Regions from separate parts of the Aeromonas aquatilis genome, predicted to be linked through region 1. Evidence: riboswitches for the same ligand, from Rfam matches in the RefSeq annotation. Region 1 holds a riboswitch; the other holds the start of a gene.

Region 1 (7,691 bases):
TAAACCGGCCAGCAGTGGCGGTGGTTGCACGGCGACTGATCCGGATGCGGCCAACTGGCCTGCCTGGCAGGCCAGCAAGGTTTACAACGGCGGCGACAAGGTGAGCCACAACCAGCTGGTATGGCAGGCCAATTACTGGACTCAGGGCAACGAGCCAAGTCGTTCCGCGGGCCAGTGGTTACTGGTGAGCAAGGTGCAACTGGGGTGGGATGCCAATGTCGCCTACAACGGCGGCGAGCTCACTACCTATAATGGCCGTCAGTGGAAAGCCCAGTACTGGACCAAGGGTGATGAGCCTGGCAAGGCAGCGGTCTGGCAGGATGTGGGGGCAGCCAGTTGTAAATAAGCGTTGAATGGTCGCGGGGCATGCCAGTCATGCCCCGTTTTTTCTCCCCGCTTCGCCACATTCTGGCGGGTCTGCCAATCGGTTTCCCCACCCAGCTTCTCTTTTGTGTCTGCAAAGCAGCCCTTCCGGGCTAGTGATTAATGCTCTCCCCGATAGCTGGCATCTGTGCCGCCCGCAGCTCTTTGTGGTGCCGCTTGTGTTGGTACATGTCGGCATCGGCTCTGGCAAACGCGGCGGCAAAGTCGCCGCGATAGGGGGCCATCCCCATACTGCACGAGATAGTGGGGGAGGCGCTGGCCAGCATGGTGGTCAGCCTGGCCATCGCCTGTTGCAGCTCGGTCGGTGTCAGAGTGGTGAGCAGCACAAACTCATCCCCGCCGAAGCGGGCGGCAATCACCCCCTGATCGAAGTGCTGGCGTATGCCGTCTGCGATAAGGCGCAGGGCCTGATCACCCGCCAAATGGCCACTGCTGTCATTGAGCTGTTTGAGATTATCCATGTCGATCAGCAGCAGGGTGCCTTCCGGCTGCCCCTGCAGAGCGAGTTCGAATTGCTGGCGATTGGCGAGCCCGGTCAGCTGGTCGGTATTGGCCAGCTGATAGATGCGGCGGGACTGCTGATAGATGGTGATGGCGTGGCGAATATCCCGCGCCAGGATCGCCATCAGGTGGCTGTCGTAGCGGGTAAAGGCATTACGTTTGCTGCTGTCCATATTGATCATGCCGTAGAGCTGGCCATCGATATGGATCGGGGTCGCCAGCGTGGCCTGGATGGGCAGGTCGGTGCAGTTGACCAGCAACTCTCTGTCCTGTTCGGACAGGGGCATGGTGGCATTTATCTTCGACAGGTCGTTGATCAGCAGTGTTTTGTTGCAGCGCCCCTGAGTCAGCTTGTACTGAAAGGTGTGCTCCAGCGGCAGATTGATCCGCCGCAGTTTCACCAGATCCATGCCGATGGCCGCTTCATATCTCAACATACCTGTGCCCGGCAGCAGCTTGATCAGGCAGCCCATCTCGGCTCCCGGGATCAACATCACGGCTCGTCTGAGCAGATCCTCCAGAAAGGCCTCTTCGGTCTGGTATTGCGCCGAGTTGCGGGCCAGTTCGGCGGTGGTTTCGTTGATCTTGAGCGCCTCACTCAGATGCTGCCACTGGCGGTGCAGATGGTAGCGGTAGTGGCGATAGAGCCAGAAGGTGCAGATAAGGTAGCTCTGGACTAGCAAGGTGCTGGCAAGCGGTGCCCTTTGCCAGCCATTGAGGCTGTTGATAAGCCAGATCATTCCGGCCAGTGGCAATGCATAAATCGTCAAACGAACAAATTTGTCGTATCTGGATAACCGGGTGCGTGAAGGCAATTCGCTGGGCATGAAGATACCTGCTGGCCATGCAAAACGGCGATTATAAATTCATTAGTTACGATACAGATGGGTCTTTTGTCGGATATTGTTCTTACTCATTGATTTTTCTCAATTTGGTGTGATGTAGATCAAAAAAATGGTGTGAGGTATCTGGTTGGAGGTGATGAGATTAGGTCTGTATATCCGGCTGTTTTTTAAACATTAATTTCTTGAAAGTGGGTAATTGTCGGGGTTGGTAACTGGTGGGCTGGCAATGGTCCGATTTGCTTACTTATCAGAATTACCCTACAGTCAATCGGCGATTATTTATCGCCAGAAATAATGTTGTGACAAGGGCAAACCGATTGAAAAGTCGGGACGCAAAGCTTCCGGTCTAAGGGTCAAGACGACCTAGGATAGCGGGGCCACCACAGTAGAATGCAGGCTGCCTTTGCCAAGGGGGGGCCGTTTTTGTGTTACCTGTCGTGTTGCGTTGCCCTTTCGTTTTTCCAATAACGAAAAGGAAAGCAATATGCTAAGTCCAAAACCCGCACTGCTGGCCATGATGGTCGGTACCCTGCTCGCCTCCTCCGCCGCTTATGCGGCGGCTCCCGGCAAACCCGCCATCGGTTGGGGCCCCACCAAGTTTGCCATCGTCGAAGTCAGCCAGTCCGCGACTGCTTATAACGAGCTGGTCAAAGTGAAGGATGGCGCCGATGTGACCGTCACTTGGAATCTCTGGAACGGCGATATCGGCCAGAGTGCCAAGGTGCTGCTGGATGGCAAGGAAGTCTGGTCCGGTCCCTCTTCCGCCGCTGGCACCGCCACCTTCAAGGTGCACAAGGGGGGCCGCTATCAGATGCAGGTCGCGCTGTGCAACGGCGATGGTTGTACCCTGTCTGATGCCAAGGAGATCGTGGTCGCCGATACCGACGGCAGCCACCTCAAGCCGCTCAATGCGCCGTTACAGGAGAACCACAAGCCTTACGCCAACAAGTCAGGCAAGGTGGTGGGGACTTACTATGTGGAGTGGGGTGTCTATGGTCGCAAGTTCACTGTAGACAAGCTGCCGGCGCAGAACCTGACCCATATCCTCTATGGCTTCACCCCGATCTGTGGCGGGGATGGGCTCAATGACAGCCTCAAGGAGATCGAGAACGGCAACAGCTTCCAGGCGCTGCAACGGGCCTGTGCCGGTCGCGCCGATTTCAAGGTGGCGATCCATGATCCCTGGGCTGCGGTCCAGATGCCACAAAGCGGTCTGACCGCTCACGATGAACCCTACAAGGGCAACTTCGGTGCCCTGATGGCGCTCAAGCAGGCCCAGCCTGATCTCAAGATCCTCCCCTCCATCGGGGGCTGGACCCTCTCCGATCCCTTCTTCTTCATGGATGACAAGGCCAAGCGTGACGTGTTCGTCGCCTCGGTCAAAGAGTTCCTGCAGACCTGGAAATTCTTCGACGGCGTCGATATCGACTATGAATACCCGGGCGGCGACGGTGCCAACCCCAATCTGGGGGACAAGACCAAAGATGGTGAAACCTATGTGCTGATCATGAAGGATCTGCGCGCCATGCTCGACGAGCTGGAGGCCGAGACCGGTCGCACCTATCAGCTCACGTCAGCCATCGGGGCGGGTTACGACAAGATTGAGGATGTGGATTACAAGGCTGCCCAGCAGTACATGGATCACATCTTCGTGATGAGCTACGACTACAACGGTGCCTGGAGCAATACCTCCCTGGGTCATCAGGCCAACCTCTATCAGGCTACCAACGGCTCGGCCAACAAGCGCTACAACACTGATGCCGCGGTACAGCAGCTGCTAGCGCAGGGGGTCGATTCCGAGAAGCTGGTGATCGGTGCCGCCGCCTACGGTCGCGGCTGGAAAGGGGTGAGCGGATATCAGGGCAATGATCCCTTCACCGGCACCGCCACCGGCAAGATCAAGGGCACCTGGGAAGATGGCGTGCTGGACTATCGCCACATCGTCAACAGCCATATGGGCGCAGGCTGGGAGTACAACTACGACGAGACCGCCGAAGCGGCCACCCTGTTCAAGCCCTCCACCGGTGAGCTGATCACCTATGACGATGAGCGCTCGGTCAAGGCGAAAGGCCAATATGTGCTGGCCAACAAGCTGGGCGGGCTCTTCTCCTGGGAGATCGATGCCGACAATGGCGACATCCTTAACGCCATGCATGAAGGTCTCGGCCACGGTGAAGGGGTTACCCCACCAGCCAACAAGCCGCCGGTTGCCAATGCGGGCAGCGATGTGGCGGTGACCGGCCCGGCTACTCAGACGCTGGATGGATCAGCCTCCCACGATCCGGAAAAAGGCTCCCTGACCTACAGCTGGAAGCAGGTCTCCGGCCCGCAGGCCGCTCTGCTTGATGCCACTCAGGCCAAGGCCCGGGTTGTACTCGATGCAGTGTCCGCCGACATCAATCTGGTGTTCGAGCTGACGGTGACCGATGACCATCAACTGAGCGCCAAGGATCAGGTGGTGGTGACCAACAAGGCGCCGCAACCCAACCTGCCTCCGGTGGTCACTCTGCCCGCCAGTGTCAAGGTGGAAGAGGGCAAGCAGGTGACCATCACCGCCAAGGCATCCGACCCTAACGACGACGAGCTGATCTATCAATGGCAAGTGCCTGCCGGCATCACTGCCACCGGTCAGAACAGCGATACCCTGGTGGTCACCGGTCCGGCAGTGGATGTCGAAACCGGTTATGACCTCTCGGTGACCGTCTCTGATGGTTCCCTCGACGCCAGCGCGGCAACCCGTCTCACCGTTACCCCGATCAATGAAGGGGGCGAAGGTGGTGACAGTTGCGTCACTACCGATCCGGATGCCGCTAACGTCCCCGCATGGCAGGCCAGCAAGGTCTACAACGGCGGTGACAAGGTGAGCCACAACCAGTTGGTATGGCGTGCCAAGTACTGGACTCAGGGCAATGAGCCGAGCCGCACAGCCGATCAGTGGGCGCTGGAGAGCCAGGTTGAACTGGGCTGGAATGCTGCCGTTGCTTACCAGGGCGGGGCGCTGACCAACCACAACGGTCGTCAGTGGAAGGCCAAGTGGTGGACTCAGGGCAATGAGCCGGGCAAACACGACGTCTGGCAGGATGTCGGGGCGGCAAGCTGCCGTTAAGCAACACTCACTATGATGGCGGCGGGGTCTGATGAGACCCCGCCTTTTCCTGCTGAACACCTTAGTCAGAGAGCAACAATAATGAAAAAAAATCGCATTACCCTGCTGCTGGCCAGCCTGATGCTGAGCGGCCACCTGTGGGCGGCCGAGGCATACGACATCAACAAATCCTATCCGGGCGGCAGCCAGGTCAATTACAACGGCCAGGTTTTCGAGGCCAAGTGGTGGGTTAACCCGGGGCAAACGCCCGGCATGGCAGTCGCCAACGAGTGGGATACCCCGTGGAAGCTGATTGGTGAAGGGGAAGTGACCCCGCCGGACAATGGCGACGGCGATGACAAGCCCACTCCACCAACCCCGACCCCGCCGGATAATGGCACCACCCCTGTCTATATGAGTCAGGCCGAGCTGGATGCCAAAGAAAAAGCGCTGACCGACTTCCCGGCGATGGAATCTGTTAAGGCCTCCATCGCTACCCGCGACAATCTGGTCGTGGAAGCGGTGCAACCGGGCCGTGCAGACAACCCGGATAACGTCAAGTTGGTCGAAAGCCTGCTGAGCGAGAGCCAGTTCAACTACCTGTTCCCGCTGCGCGCCCCCGAGTACACCTATCGTGGCCTGCTGCAGGCGGCGGCCAAGTTCCCAGCTCTGTGCAGCAACTACAGCGATGGTCGCGATGCCGAAGCCATCTGCCGCAAGACCCTGGCGACCATGTTTGCCCACTTCGCCCAGGAGACCGGCGGCCACGAGAGCTGGCGTCCGGAGGCCGAGTGGCGTCAGGCGCTGGTCTATGTCCGTGAAATGGGTTGGACCGAAGCGATGCGTGGCGGTTACAACGCCGAGTGCAGCCCGGATGTCTGGCAGGGCCAGCAGTGGCCATGCGGCACCTTCGACAATGGCGAGTTCAAGAGCTATTTCGGCCGTGGCGCCAAGCAGCTCTCCTACAACTACAACTACGGCCCCTTCTCCGAGGCGATGTTCGGCACGGTGCGTACCCTGCTTGACAAGCCGGAGCTGGTGGCCGACAGCTGGCTCAACCTCGCCAGCGCGGTGTTCTTCTACACCTATCCGCAGCCGCCAAAGCCCTCCATGCTGCATGTCATCGACGGCACCTGGCAGCCGAACGAGCACGACAAGCAAAATGGTCTGGTGCCGGGCTTCGGGGTCACAACCCAGATCATCAACGGCGGGGTGGAGTGTGGCGGCAGTGCCGAACACGCGCAGTCCCAGAACCGCATCAACTACTACCGCGAGTTTGCCAACTACCTGGCTGTGCCGGTGCCTGCCGATGAAGTGCTCGGCTGTAAAGGCATGAAGTATTTTGATAATCAGGGATCCGGTGCGCTGCCTATCTATTGGGAACAGGACTGGAGCTATGTGGCCGAGAACCCCAACGGTGGCAAGAGCTATGCGTGTAAGCTGGTGGGTTACCAGACCCGCTTCAGCGCCTTCAAAGAGGGGGATTACAGCCGCTGCGTTCAGCACTTCTATCCCGAGCTGGTGATTGAAGACAATGGTGGCGGTACCAACCTGCCGCCGGTGGCCAATATCACCGGCCCGGCGCAGGCCGAAGGTGGCAGCAAGGTTACCCTCTCCGGCCAGCACTCCAGCGATCCGGAAGGCAAGCCGCTCACGTATGCCTGGACTATCCCGGCCGGTGCCTCCGCCCCGGCGCTGGATCAGGTCACGCTGGAGTTGACCCTGCCCAAGCCGGCCAGCGATACCAAGCTCGATATCAAGCTGACCGTGACCGATGCAGGAAACCTGAGCCGCAGTGCTAGCCATGTGCTGCTGGTGAAAGGGGAAGAGGGGGGCGTGACGCCGCCGGATGGCGACTACCCAGCATACAAGGCAGGTACTCCCTATAAAGCGGGAGAGCGGGTCAGCAATGGCGGCGCCAGCTACGAGTGCAAACCGCATCCCTTCACCGGCTGGTGTTCCGGTGCAGCTTGGGCCTATGAGCCCGGCAAGGGAACCGCATGGAGCGATGCCTGGATCAAGCTGTGATCCGGCAATGAGCCGATGCAATAAAAGATGGGGCCTGCGGGCCCCATTGTTATTTGGTGGAGTTCAGGTTTGGCCGAGGTATCGCTCTGGCCGGGACAGGACAGCACCAGGACGGTGCCGCGATAGGATGTGTATGATGTAGTTTTATTACTGTTATTGGTGAAACACTTTCACTATTCACTTGCCGTAGCGGAAGTAGTATTCACGGGTGGACGGTGCATAGGCATCTTTCTCTACAATGCCGCTCTTGGTGATTGCGCCCTTGAGGCGGAACAGGACTGCCAGATTCTCAAACATGATTTACCTCATCACTCTGTCATTTATGGTTATGGTATGTGACCTGGGTCACGGTTTGATCCTATGGCCATTCGTGAGCCAGATCAACTTTTTGTGTTGTAAATTTACGAATATTATAGAAAGGGTTTTCAAATGCAACGCTCTTTATGGAAAGGCTTTCCCCGGTTGGGGGGAGAAGCGGTTTGCCCGCCAGCAAAAGAAGCTAGCGAGCGGGCGCGTTGCAACTGTGCAGGGGTCTGCTTCGTTGCCTCTCCTTTGCCGAGGCTTGAGCCGATTTGTGACATAAAACAGAGAGATAGCGTGCTCCTTGCTGGTAAAAACAGCGAACTGCTGCAATTTTGACTAAACGAATCAATCGCGGTTATTTTAGGGTTGACAGCAAAGCGGGTGATGCCTATCATGCGCCTCCGTTGCCGGAGATAACTTCGTCAGCGCCGAGGTGAGTTGGGGTTATAGCTCAGCTGGGAGAGCGCTTGCATGGCATGCAAGAGGTCCGCGGTTCGATCCCGCGTAGCTCCACCAAATTCTCCTCGAACAATCTGGAATCCAAG
Region 2 (7,691 bases), on a different contig from region 1:
CGAGCAACCGTCCCTGCCGCTTGGCCGCAAACAGCGCCTGTTCGGCATTGCGCAGCAACTCGTCGCTCTCGCTGCCGTCGACCGGACAGAGAGTCATGCCGATGGTCGCGGTCACATAGAGATGCTGGTTGGCCAGCATAAAGGGGCGGGCAAAGCTGCCGATCACCTGCTTGGCAAACACCTCGGCCTGGCGGCGGGTGACGATGCCGGGCACCAGAAACGCGAACTCGTCGCCACCGATGCGGGCCACCAGATCTTCGGTGCGCACCCGGCTCACCAGTCGATCCGAAACCTCCCGCAGCAGGGCATCGCCAGCATGGTGATCCATGCTGTTGTTGACCGCCTTGAAGTTGTTGAGGTCGAGCACCATGAGCGCGAAGCGCTCGCCCCGCTCGCAGAAGCGGGTGAGGCCGCGGCCAAACAGCCAGCGGTTGGGCAGGCTGGTGAGGCTGTCGTAGTTGGCCTGGGTCGCGATCTTCTGTTCGGCCACCTTGGTTTGGGAAATATCGCTGAAAATGGCGATATATTGCTGGATTTTGCCAGCTTCGCGTAGGGTGCTGATCATCAGCTGCTGCGGATAGAGCTTGCCGTTCTTACGTTTGTTCCACACCTCGCCACGCCACACGCCCACCCGCTCCAGCGCATGGTACATGTCGGCATAGAAGGTCTGATCGTGCAGGCCGGACTTGAGGATACTGGGGCGCTGGCCACACACCTCCTCACTGCGGTAGCCGGTGATCTGCTCGAAGGCCGGATTGACCGAGATGATACGACTGTCGGCATCACACACCAGAATGGCTTCGGAGAGGTTGTCGTAAACCCGGTGGGAGAGCTTGAGCTGCTCCGCATGGCGCTTGAGGGGATCGATATTCTCCAGCAGCACCATCAGGTAGTCCGGTTGCTGCTGCTCATCGCGGATCAGAGTAACGGTCACCCGCACCCACAGGATCTCGCCCCCCTTGCAGAAGTAGCGCTTCTCCCGGGTGAAACTGCTGCGCTCGCCGCGCCGGATCTCTTCGTAGCACTCAAGGCTGCGCTGCCAATCCTCCGGGTGATTGATGTCGGAGATGGAGCGATGAAGCAGCTCGTCGAGGGGATAACCCAGCATCTTCTCGATGGCCGGGTTGGCCCAGAGAATTCTGCCGGTGAGATCGAGCTTGCCAATCCCCACCGGGGCCTGAAACAGCATGCTCTGCAACACATGAGGGGTATCAGGCAAGAGTTGCGGCAGCTGGCGTTGCAGCATCAGCGCCAGTTCACGACCGGCCAGCGGCCCCAGCAACCGGAGCAGCCCCATCACCTTGGTCATATTGGCCTGCGGCTGACGATAGAGCAGGCAGCAGATACCTATGGTCTCGCCATCCGCATCCTTGAGGGCGATCCCGGCGTAGGCCTGGGCTTGCCACGCATCGGCAAGCGGCATCGCGGGGAACAGCTGCAACAGACGATCGCTGAACCAGGCTTCCCCCTCCTGCCAGGTAATGGCATCGGGAGAGTCAGTCAGTGGCAGCGTCAGGGTGTCGGGGTCAAGAGAGGAAGGGTGGGCAGCCTGAACCGTCAGGTAGGTAGCATTTGATTCCCTGCTGGCGATCAGGACGACATCAGCCATCACAGCAGCGGCGATTTCACTCACAAAGGTATCGAAATATCCCTGGCCGCTCGAATGAGCCAGACTGGAGATGATTTGATAGACGGAATCGAGTGCTCGCCTCATGGCAAGTGGCTTTCTCTCCTTGAAGGTTAGAACACGACTCTACTGAAGAGCCGTGGGCAGTGCAAATATGCAATCAGCAAGATATTAAAAAGCCTTGAAAAAAGGGACCAAAAGGTCCCTTTTTGTCGTAAAAATCACGGTTTGATCCCACTATGCCGCAAAAAAGTATCTACTTGAAGCTCAGTGCGGTCCAGGGCCCTCAGCCTCAGGCGGCAATCCCGCTGTGTCTGAGCAGGGCATCCACCTTGGGCTCGCGACCACGGAAGGCACGGAACAGCTCCATCGGCTCCCTGGAACCGCCCTTTTCCAGAATATTCTTCAGGAAGGATTGGCCGGTCGCCGGGTTGAAGATCCCCTCCTCCTCGAAACGGGAGAAGGCATCGGCAGAGAGCACTTCCGCCCATTTGTAGCTGTAGTAGCCCGCCGCATAGCCGCCCGCGAAGATATGGGAGAAGCTGTGCTGGAAACGGTTAAACGCAGGCGGGGTCATGACCGCCACCTGACTGCGCACCTCGTCCAGCAGCGCCGGAAGCTGCGCAGGATTGGCCGGGTCAAACTCCTGATGGAGACGGAAGTCGAACAGGGCGAACTCCAGCTGGCGCAGCATCTGCATCGCCGCCTGGAAGTTGCGAGCCGTCAGCATCTTCTCCAGCAGATCGGCAGACAGCGGCTCGCCGGTCTCGTAATGGCCGGAGATAAAGGCCAGCGCCTCGGACTCCCAGCACCAATTCTCGAGGAACTGGCTCGGCAGCTCCACCGCATCCCAGGCCACGCCGTTGATACCGGCGACACCGGCCACGTCGATGCGGGTCAGCATGTGGTGAATGCCGTGGCCGAACTCGTGGAACAGGGTGACCACTTCGTTGTGGGTGAACAGTGCAGGCTTGCCATCCACCGGGCCGTTGAAGTTGCAGGTCAGGTAGGCCACCGGCTTTTGCAGTGAACCATCCTGACGGTAGCGACGACCCAGACAGACATCCATCCAGGCCCCGCCCTGCTTGTGCTCGCGGGCGTAGAGGTCGAGGTAGAAGCTGCCGCGCAGCTCTTCGTCGGCATCGAAGATGTCGTAGAAGCGCACGTCCGGGTGCCAGGTGTCGATACCGAGACGCTCGCGCACCTTCATGCCGAACACCCGCTTCACCACTTCGAACAGCCCCTTCACCACCTTGCTGGCGGGGAAGTAGGGGCGCAGCTGCTCATCGGAGATGGAGAACTTGTGCTGCTTGAGCTTCTCGGCGTAGTAGGCGAGATCCCAGGCTGCCAGCTCGCTCTGACCATGCTGCTCGGCGGCGAAGGCGCGGATCTCCTCCAGCTCGGCCTTGCCTTGTGGCAGGGATTTGGCCGCCAGATCGGTGAGGAAGCTCACCACCTGTTCGGTCTTGTCCGCCATCTTGGTGGCCAGGGAGAGCTCGGCATAGTTGGCAAAGCCCAGCAGCTGGGCCAGTTCGCGGCGCAGGGTGAGCAGCTCGCTCATGATGGCGGAGTTGTCCCACTTGCCCGCATTGGGGCCCTGATCGGAGGCGCGAGTGGTAAAGGCTTCGTACATCTCGGCCCGCAGCTCGCGGTTGTCGGCATACATCATCACCGGCAGATAAGAGGGGATATCAAGAGTGAACAGCCACCCCTCTTTGCCTTTAAGTTCAGCCATCTGACGGGCAGCGGCACGCACGCTGTCGGGCAGACCGGCCAGTTCGGCTTCATCGACCACCAGCTTGTGCCAGCCCTGGGTGGCATCCAGCACGTTGTTGCTGAAACGGGAGGCCAGCTCGGAGAGGCGGGCCTGAATTTCACCGTAGCGCTGCTGCGCCTCGGCAGGCAGACCGATGCCGGAGAGGCGGAAGTCACGCAGGGTATTCTGGATCTCCTTGCGCTGGGCGCCGCTCAGCAGCGGGAAATCATCGCTCTGGAAGAGGGCCAGATAGGCCTGATAGAGCCCTTCATGCTGACCGACATAGGTCTGGAATTCAGAGAGCAGCGGCAGGCAGGCGTCATGGGCCTCGCGCAGCGCTTCGCTGTTGAGTACGGAGTTGAGGTGGCTGACCGGTGACCAGATCCGTGACAGACGGTCATTTACCTCTTCCAGCGGGGCAATCAGGCTGTCCCAGGTATGGGGATCACGCTGGGCCAGCACATCGCTGATCTTCTGCTTGCAGTCAACAATCGCCTGAATCACGGCAGGCTGAACCTGCTCCGACTTGATCTGGCTGAAAGGGGGCAGCGAATCCATTGTCAGCAAAGGGTTATTCATCCCGGTTACCTCTTGTTTGGTCTTGAACAGACCGCTTTAGCAGCTCTGTATGGCTTTCTAACATGTGGCCAAGCCACGCAATAATCAAGCGGGAATCCACCTCTCGGCACTGTTTTCCCCTCTTTGTGAGCTCAAACACCTCTCTGCCAGATACTGGACGGCAACAGCATGAATAATCGGTACTTTTTTGCTCTTTTTGCGGCTTTTTCAACTCTCGAACCACAAGGGAGCAGACCAAATCCAATCGACAAAAGAGTAGGTGACAGCGGCCTATCACCGGCCCTTTCCATGCTTGGAAAACAACCAATTAACAAGTTAATAACCAAAACAAATCATACACATACGTTGATTAATTTATTTTTAAGTGCGTATCATAAGCAGCCTGTTACTCAGGTCACTTGATTCTCTGTGCTGCACAGAAATCGGGTGAAAAAGGCAAAGTGACCCGAAAGGGCGCGACGCAAAGCCACCGGTCTAAGGGAAAACACCTATGACAGCGGGGCTGCCCCCGGGAGCGTTCGGCCATAGCTGTACGCTCCGTTTGTACTGTATGGAGATATCAAGATGAACAAATTGAAGTTATCCCTGCTGGGCTGTCTGCTCGGCATGGGCGCCCCCATGGCATATGCCGCCAGTGCTGGTCAGGCGATGGTCAACCCCCAGTCCGGCGTTGTGGTCGGCTACTGGCACAACTGGTGTGACGGTTCGGGCTACAAGGGCGGTATCGCCCCCTGCGTCAAGCTCGATCAGGTCAACCCGCAATACAACGTGGTCGATGTCTCCTTCATGAAGGTCTATGGCAGCGATCCCATCCCCACCTTCAAACTCGACCCGGCTATCGGCATGAGCGAAAGCCAGTTTATCGAGCAGATCGCCGAGCTGAACCGTCAGGGCCGTGCCGTGCTGCTGGCGCTGGGCGGTGCCGATGCACACATCGAGCTGCGCAAAGGTCAGGAACAGGCCTTTGCCGACGAGATCATCCGTCTGGTGGAGACCTATGGCTTCGACGGGCTGGATATCGATCTGGAACAGGCCGCCATCACTGCCGCCGACAACCAGACCGTGATCCCGGCGGCCCTGCGTCTGGTCAAGGATCACTACCGCGCCCAGGGGAAAAACTTCCTCATCACCATGGCGCCGGAGTTCCCCTATCTGACCCAGACTGGCGCCTACATCCCCTATATCCGCAATCTGGAAGGGTACTACGACTGGATCAACCCCCAGTTCTACAACCAGGGTGGCGACGGTATCTACATCGATGGCATCGGCTGGATTGCCCAGAATAACGATGCCCTGAAAGAAGAGTTCATCTACTACATGGCGGATTCACTGAGCAACGGAACCCGCGGCTTCTACAAGATCCCCCATGACAAGCTGGTGTTCGGCATTCCGACCAACATCGACGCCGCCGCCACCGGCTATGTGCAGGATCCGCAGAAGCTCTACAACGCCTTCAACCGCCTGAAGAGTGAGGGGCAACCACTGCGCGGCGTGATGACCTGGTCCATCAACTGGGACATGGGCCGCAACGCCGCCGGTCAGTCCTACAACGAATCCTTCATCAAGAGCTACGGCCCCTTCATCCACGATCAGGAGATCACTCCGCCGGACGAGAACGGCAAGCCGGTGTTTAGCGGCCTGAGCGATACCCGCATCAAGCAGGGCACCGCCTTTGATCCGCAGGCCGGGGTCAGCGCCAGCGACAAGGAAGATGGTGATCTGACAGACCAGATCCTGGTGGATGGAAATGTCGATACCCAACGCATCGGACTCTACCCCCTCATCTACAAGGTGAGCGATCGCGACAACAACGTTACCGAGCAGGTACGCACCATCGAGGTCTACAGCATGAAGCCGGTATTCAGCGGCGTCACCGACACCACGCTGGAGCTGGGCACCCCTTTCGATCCGATGGCCGGAGTCAACGCCCACGATGAAGAAGATGGCGATCTGACCCGCGAGATTAAGGTCAGCGGCAGCGTCGATAGCAGCAAGGTCGGCCGCTACACCCTCACCTATCAGGTGAGCGACAGCGCCGGTCAGCAGGTAACCCAGCAGCGCAACGTGACCGTCAGGGAGCAGGGCGCCGTCTGTGAAAACAGCTGGGATGCCAAAAAGACCTACGTGGGCGGCGACATCGTCAGCCACAACGGCAAGAACTGGCTGGCAGGCTGGTGGACCCAGAACGAAGAGCCGGGCACCACGGGTGACTGGGGCGTCTGGCGCGTACAGGGCGACAGCGACTGCGATGGTGGCGAGAAGCCGCCAGTGATCGGCAGCAGCGACTTCACTGTCAGCGCCATGGCGAGCGAGTACACCATAGTCAACGGTCAGGTCAGCATACGTTTCAACGTGACCACCGCCAACCCGGTGCAGATCACCGCGACTCTGGAGCAGAGCGGCCGCAGCCACGGTACCACCAGCAGCCAAGTGAACGGCACCAGCACCCTGGTACTGCAGGGAAGCAATGTCACCGATGGCAGCTACGACGTTGTGATCACCGGTCTGGCTGCCGGCCAGCAGCCGGTGGTGCAGCGCTTCCAAGTTGCGCTGACCGAAGAGAGCAGCGGCGGTGGCGATGGCGACTACCCGGCCTATGCCCCCAACACCGGCTATCAGGCCGGTGATCGGGTCAGCAATGCCGGTGGCAACTATGAGTGCAAACCCTGGCCTTATAGTGGCTGGTGTGGCGGCTCCAGCAGCCACTATGCGCCGGGTACCGGCAGCGCCTGGAGCGATGCCTGGACCAAGCTGTAATCCCATGGCCCCTTTCGGGGGGCCAACCACCCCGCACTATCTCGCCCACTGACATCACGCTCGGTGGGCGTCATGCGCTGACCCGGATGGGTTAGCGCTCCCCCTTTTACCTGCTTGCCAACCACCAAAAAAAACATCCAACAACCACCAAGATAAGGAAATCACCATGCCAAGAACCACCAAGCTTGCCACCCTGCTCGGTTTGCTGCTGTCGGCCCATGTCGTGGCTGATGAGCGCGAACAAGCCTATTTCAAACAAACCTATCAGGAGCACTACGAGCAGATGACGGCGCGCCTCGCCGCGCTGCATCAGAGTGCGGCTGACGAGCAGAACGTGATCATCAAGGATGGCAAGCGCCACCTTGCCATCAACGGCCTGCTCTACCCGCTGACAGCGGATAACCACATCCTGTTCGATCTGCCCAAACCCCACTTTTTCGATGAAACAGCCATCCGTAACGTCTTTGATTTCTTCGATAAGGAGTGGGAGCTGACCTGGTACGAAGGCGGGGTCGTGGCGGTCAACAAACGCTTTGGCAACTATGACTACGGCAACGGCTGTCTGCTGGAGTACTTCCCCCACGGCCAGATCCAGAATGGCGAACGCACCCGGGTGGTGATGGAGACCAGCTCCTGCAGCGTCAACTCGTTTGCCACCTCGCTGCAATATCTGGACAAAGGCGAGGAGCTGACGGCCGACCAGCTGGGGCTGGACGCCAGCCTGATTACGGCGGTCGAGCGCTATCAGGATCGGCTCTATGTCAGCCAGAACGGCAATCCGGGCCATGTGGCCATTATCGATATCCCAAGCCGCCAGCAGATTGGCGAGATCCGCGGCACCGCAACCGGCAGTGCCACGGCCTACAACCAGGTCAGCGAACTGTTTGTCCGCAATAACCTGCTCTACGTGGTCTCGCGCTACTCGCACCGGGTCGATATCTTCGATCTGGCCGATGAACATCGCCATGTCAC

What was found. Region 1 has a riboswitch for cyclic di-GMP ahead of ACW5W8_RS08735 (glycosyl hydrolase family 18 protein). Riboswitches for the same ligand answer to the same signal wherever they lie in the genome.
Region 2: it holds a riboswitch for cyclic di-GMP, as region 1 does, so the genes downstream of both, ACW5W8_RS17645 (immunoglobulin-like domain-containing protein) here and ACW5W8_RS08735 (glycosyl hydrolase family 18 protein) in region 1, are expected to answer to the same signal.

What each region holds. Positions count from the first base shown of each region.
Region 1 is NZ_JBSTYP010000017.1:55,452-63,142, forward strand. Features, by position in the region: gene ACW5W8_RS08725 (glycosyl hydrolase family 18 protein) at 1-346, shown strand, start outside; gene ACW5W8_RS08730 (sensor domain-containing diguanylate cyclase) at 477-1,640, opposite strand; cyclic di-GMP riboswitch class I at 2,028-2,115, shown strand; gene ACW5W8_RS08735 (glycosyl hydrolase family 18 protein) at 2,215-4,836, shown strand; gene ACW5W8_RS08740 (glycoside hydrolase family 19 protein) at 4,918-6,843, shown strand; gene ACW5W8_RS08745 (hypothetical protein) at 7,269-7,541, opposite strand; tRNA gene ACW5W8_RS08750 (tRNA-Ala) at 7,587-7,662, shown strand; tRNA gene ACW5W8_RS08755 (tRNA-Ala) at 7,691-7,691, shown strand, end outside.
Region 2 is NZ_JBSTYP010000049.1:12,861-20,551, reverse strand. Features, by position in the region: gene ACW5W8_RS17660 (putative bifunctional diguanylate cyclase/phosphodiesterase) at 1-1,714, opposite strand, end outside; gene prlC (oligopeptidase A) at 1,920-3,962, opposite strand; gene ACW5W8_RS17650 (hypothetical protein) at 4,131-4,364, shown strand; cyclic di-GMP riboswitch class I at 4,387-4,472, shown strand; gene ACW5W8_RS17645 (immunoglobulin-like domain-containing protein) at 4,527-6,719, shown strand; gene ACW5W8_RS17640 (YncE family protein) at 6,886-7,691, shown strand, end outside.